DNA from 2 places in the Streptomyces chengbuensis genome. Region 2 is predicted to be linked to the other one. Evidence: predicted binding sites of a transcription regulator. Region 2 holds the regulator's gene; the other holds the start of a gene.
What was found. The regulator HspR, encoded in region 2, represses chaperone genes until heat shock. The targets are predictions, from matches to a motif close to TTGAGNNNNNNNNNCTCAA.
Positions count from the first base shown of each region.

Region 1 (2,458 bases), 1.0 Mb from region 2:
GGGTCATGGCCGGGCGGCTGCCGGAGACCTCGCTGCACCGGCTCGACTACGGCATCAGCTTCGGTCTGCTGGCGTGTGTCGGTGCGCTGACCGCTCTGTTCCGGCCATTGCCGGCGGCCGTGGTGCTCGCGGGCGTGTCGGCGCTGCTCGTGCTCGACCTGCTCGCCTACGAGGACCCGCTGAGCAACTGGGGCCACCCCCTGGCCCTGCTCTCCGGTCTGGCGAGCGGCCCGCTGGTGCGCCGCCGGCGGCGGTACCGGGAACTCCGCCGCAGTCAGGAGCGGGAGGGGATGCGGGAGACGTCGGAGGAGCGGGACGTACGGGAGGGGCGGCGGATGCCGACGGGGCAGCGGATGCCGGAGGGACCGGAGTCACGGGGCGTACCGGAGAGGTCGAGGATCCCGGAAGCCCCGGAAGCCCCGGAAGCCCCGGAAACCCCGGAAGCCCCGGAGGAACGGGTGGGGTGCGAGGCCCGGCGCTCAGCCGTCCGCGACCCTCAGGCGTCCGGTGCCGGGGCCGGCGGGCGGGCCTCCGCCGAGGACGGCCCCACCGGCGTGTAGTACACGCTGACCAGCGGGGCGATCACCCGCCACCCCAGCGACTCGTACAGCGCCCGGCCGTCGGGGGTGCCCCCGAGGACACCGGAGGTGGCGCCCCGCTCGGCCGCCGAGTGCTGCAGCGTGCGCATCACCAGCGAGCCCAGTCCCTTGCGCCGGTGCTCGGCGGCCGTCTCGATCTGGTCGACGACGGCCGTGGTGCCGGCCGTGGCGATCTGCCCCCGGGCGGCGAAGGCGCCGTCCGCCGTGGTGATCAGGACCCGTGTGACGCCGTCCCTCGTCCAGGCGCGCAGCCGGTGGCCCTCCGGCAGGACGGGCTCGGGCGCGGTCCGCCGCTCGAGCGGCGTCGTCATGAGGAAGCCGGGTTCGTCGGGCGTCCAGTCCGGCCCCAGCCATTCCAGGACCCGTTCCTCTTCCTCGAATACTTTCAGCCACCGCCCGGGCACCCCGGCCGACGCGGCGACCGTGCGGACCGCGGCCTCGCTGTTGTCGGTGAGCACGTGGCGGGTCGTGTGCCGGGGGAGCCCCACGTCCACCGTGAGCCCCCAGGTCTCGGCCACCGGCTCCGCCGCCCCGCGCGAGACGACCCAGCCGTCCACCCAGGCACGAATGACCTCTGTAATAGATACATGCGTCATTGACTCATTACATCGAGTGGGTCGCCGGTTGCGACAGGTGGTATCGCTCACGGCGAACATGCGCAGGGGAACATCGGTGGCGCCCTTTGCATTGAGTGCGTGTAACTCAACTTGACTGCCGAAGGGGAGATCATGGCTTCGACGTCCACACCGCTCACCCTGCCAGTGCTGCCGCTCGACGACGAGGTCGTGCTGCCCGGGATGGTGGTACCGCTCGACCTGTCCGACAACGACGTACGGGCCGCGGTGGAAGCCGCCCAGGCAGCAGCCCGAGCGGAGCCCGGCAAGCCGAGGGTGCTGCTCGTCCCCCGGATCGACGGCACCTACGCCGCGACCGGTGTGCTCGGCACGGTCGAGCAGGTGGGACGGCTTTCCGACGGAGACCCCGGCGCCCTGATCCGGGGCCACAGCCGGGTACGCGTCGGCGCCGGTACGACCGGCCCCGGTGCCGCCCTCTGGATCCACGGCACGCTCATCCACGAGACGCTGCCCGACCCGCTGCCGGGTTCGGTCACGGAACTCGTGAAGGAGTACAAGGCCCTCGCCACCAGCTGGCTGCGCAAGCGCGGAGCCTGGCAGGTCGTGGACCGGGTCCAGCAGATCGACGACGTTCCCGCGCTCGCCGACAACGCCGGCTACTCGCCCTTCCTGAGCCTCGCCCAGAAGGTCGAGCTGCTGGAGACCAGCGACCCGGTCGCGCGGCTCAAGCTCGCCACCGACCAGCTCCGCGAGCACCTCGCCGAGCAGGACGTGGCCGAGTCCATCGCCAAGGACGTCCAGGAGGGCGTCGACAAGCAGCAGCGCGAGTTCCTGCTGCGCCGCCAGCTGGACGCGGTGCGCAAGGAACTGCGCGAGCTCAACGGCGAGTCCGACGGCGAGGAGTCCGACGACTACCGTGCCCGGGTCGAGGGCGCCGACCTCCCGGAGAAGGTCCGCGAGGCCGCCCTCAAGGAGGTCGAGAAGCTCGAGCGGGCCAGCGACCAGAGCCCCGAGGGCTCCTGGATCCGCACGTGGCTCGACACCGTCCTCGAACTGCCGTGGAACGACCGCACCGAGGACGCGTACGACGTCCAGGGCGCCAAGGCCGTACTGGACGCCGAGCACGCCGGCCTGGACGACGTGAAGGAGCGGATCACCGAGTACCTGGCGGTGCGCAAGCGGCGCTCCGACCGCGGTCTCGGCGTGGTCGGCGGCCGGCGCGGCGGCGCGGTCCTCGCGCTCGTCGGCCCGCCCGGCGTCGGCAAGACCTCGCTCGGCGAGTCC
Region 1 is NZ_CP129137.1:5,258,503-5,260,960, forward strand. Features, by position in the region: gene QRN89_RS35845 (rhomboid-like protein) at 1-560, shown strand, start outside; gene QRN89_RS23370 (GNAT family N-acetyltransferase) at 497-1,195, opposite strand; gene lon (endopeptidase La) at 1,328-2,458, shown strand, end outside.
Region 1: lon (endopeptidase La) is a predicted target of HspR. The motif match lies at 1,287-1,305, and genes of this name have one in related genera.

Region 2 (2,458 bases):
GCAGCCGCGCCGCGGCCAGGACATCGAGTCCGAGGTGACGCTCAGCTTCACCGAGGCGGTGGACGGGGCCACGGTCCCGCTGCGGATGTCCAGCCAGCAGCCCTGCAAGGCCTGTTCGGGCACCGGCGACAAGAACGGCACGCCCCGGGTGTGCCCGACCTGCGTCGGCACCGGCCAGGTCTCGCGTGGCGGCAGCGGGTCCTTCTCGCTGACCGACCCGTGCGTGGACTGCAAGGGCCGCGGGCTGATCGCCGAGAACCCCTGCGAGGTCTGCCACGGCAGCGGCCGCGCCAAGTCGTCCCGGACCATGCAGGTCCGCATCCCGGCCGGGGTGAGCGACGGCCAGCGGATCCGGCTGCGCGGCAAGGGCGCGCCGGGCGAGCGCGGCGGACCGGCCGGCGACCTGTACGTGGTGGTCCACGTCGGTGAGCACCCGGTCTTCGGGCGCAAGGACGACAACCTCACCGTCACGGTGCCGGTCTCCTTCACGGAGGCCGCGCTCGGCGGCGAGGTGAAGGTCCCGACGCTCGGCGGGCCCCCGGTCACCCTGAAACTGCCCGCGGGTACGCCGAACGGCCGTACGATGCGGGCCCGCGGCAAGGGCGCCGTACGCAAGGACGGCACCCGGGGCGATCTGCTGGTCACCGTGGAGGTCGCGGTGCCCACGGAGCTCGGCGACGAGGCCCGTGAGGCACTGGAGGCGTACCGCAAGGCGACTGAGGGCCACGACCCGCGGGCAGAACTGTTCCAGGCTGCGAAGGGAGCATGACGCGATGGACGGCCGACGTCGACAGCCCGGATTCGGTGGCCGGGCGTATGAACTGACCGAAGAGACGCCGGTGTACGTCATCTCGGTGGCGGCCCAGCTGTCCGGACTGCATCCGCAGACCCTTCGGCAGTACGACCGCCTCGGCCTCGTCTCCCCGGACCGTACGGCCGGGCGCGGCAGGCGGTACTCGGCCCGGGACATCGAACTGCTCCGCCAGGTCCAGTCCCTGTCCCAGGACGAGGGCATCAACCTGGCCGGCATCAAGCGCATCATCGAGCTGGAGAACCAGGTGGCGGCGCTGCAGGCCAAGGTCGCGGAGCTGTCCGCGGCGGTCGAGGGCGCGGCGCTGGCGATGCAGCAGCGCGAGGCCCAGGTGCACGCCTCGTACCGGCGCGACCTGGTGCCCTATCAGGACGTGCAGCAGACGAGTGCGCTGGTGGTGTGGCGGCCCAAGCGGGACGGCTGAGCGTCTCCGCCGGGCCGTGGCGCACGGAAGGCGGTGAGGGGCCGGGAGGTGTGGACCTCCCGGCCCCTCCGTCGTGTGCGGTGGGGTCGTGCCGCGAAGGGCACGGTGCCGGCGGCGCCGACGTCCCGCCGGCCCCGCCGGGGGCCGGTCACGGCGTCAACTCGCCCGCCATGTCGAGCGCGGTCGCCCACCACGGCTGCCCACCGGTCCCGAACGCCGCGGCCAGCGCGGTGCCGACGGCGATGTCCCGGGGCTGCGCGCCGGCGTCCGCGAACCCCTCGGACCGGACGTGCCCGTCGCCCTCGGACGTGAGCGTCCCGAGCGGTGCGCCGTCCCTGAGGAACCGGCTGGAGTCCAGTGAGCAGGGCACCAGCCGGTAGCGGGTGTCCCCGGTGAAGGCGTCGACGCGGTAGGAGCTCCGCAGCAGCCGGCCCCTTCCGGGCACGATCCGCGCCGGTGCGCCGTCGACGGTGAGCGTCAGGAGGGCCCGGTCACGGGTGCCCACGGGGATGTGGGGATGCGCTTCCGTACCCGGGGAGCGGACGATGCGCACCAACGGCAGTCCGGTTCCGGCCACTTCGACGACGCCCGCGGGGTGGTCGAGGCGGACGACGGGGCCGGAATCGCTCTGAGTCATGATCAATGATCATGCTCCAGGATCCCGGACCGGGCAATGAGGAAGCCGAGTTGGGCGCGCGAGCCGCTGCCGAGGGCGGAGGCGAGTTTGGCGATGTGGGCGCGGCAGGTGCGGACGTTCATCCCGAGGCGGCGCGCGATCGCCTCGTCCACGTGTCCCTCGACGAGGAGTTTGGCGATGGAGCGCTGGACGCCGCTGATGCCGTCCAGTTCGGGGGCGTAGGCGACGACCTGGTCGTCCCAGGGGACGCCGTGGAGCCAGAACTGCTCGAAGACGCCGACGAGATACTGCACCAGACCTTCGTGGCGCAGTTCCAGGGCGACCCGGCGGTCGCTGCGCGCCGGAATGAAGGCCACCTTCCGGTCGACGATGATGAGCCGGTCGATGATCTCCTCGAGGGTGCGGACCTCCGCGCCGTAGGGGGCGACCCGTTCCACGTAGGCCAGGGTGGCCGGATGGTGACGCGCCGTGTGCTGGTACAGCGTGCGCATCGAGACGCCCCGGTCGACGAGCATCGCCACACGCCGCAGCCCCTCCTGGAGGGTCGCGGGCCGGCGGCCGCTGCCGGGCTGCACGGTCAGCAGTT
Region 2 is NZ_CP129137.1:4,208,761-4,211,218, forward strand. Features, by position in the region: gene dnaJ (molecular chaperone DnaJ) at 1-769, shown strand, start outside; gene QRN89_RS18695 (heat shock protein transcriptional repressor HspR) at 774-1,235, shown strand; gene QRN89_RS18700 (hypothetical protein) at 1,384-1,872, opposite strand; gene QRN89_RS18705 (helix-turn-helix transcriptional regulator) at 1,875-2,458, opposite strand, start outside.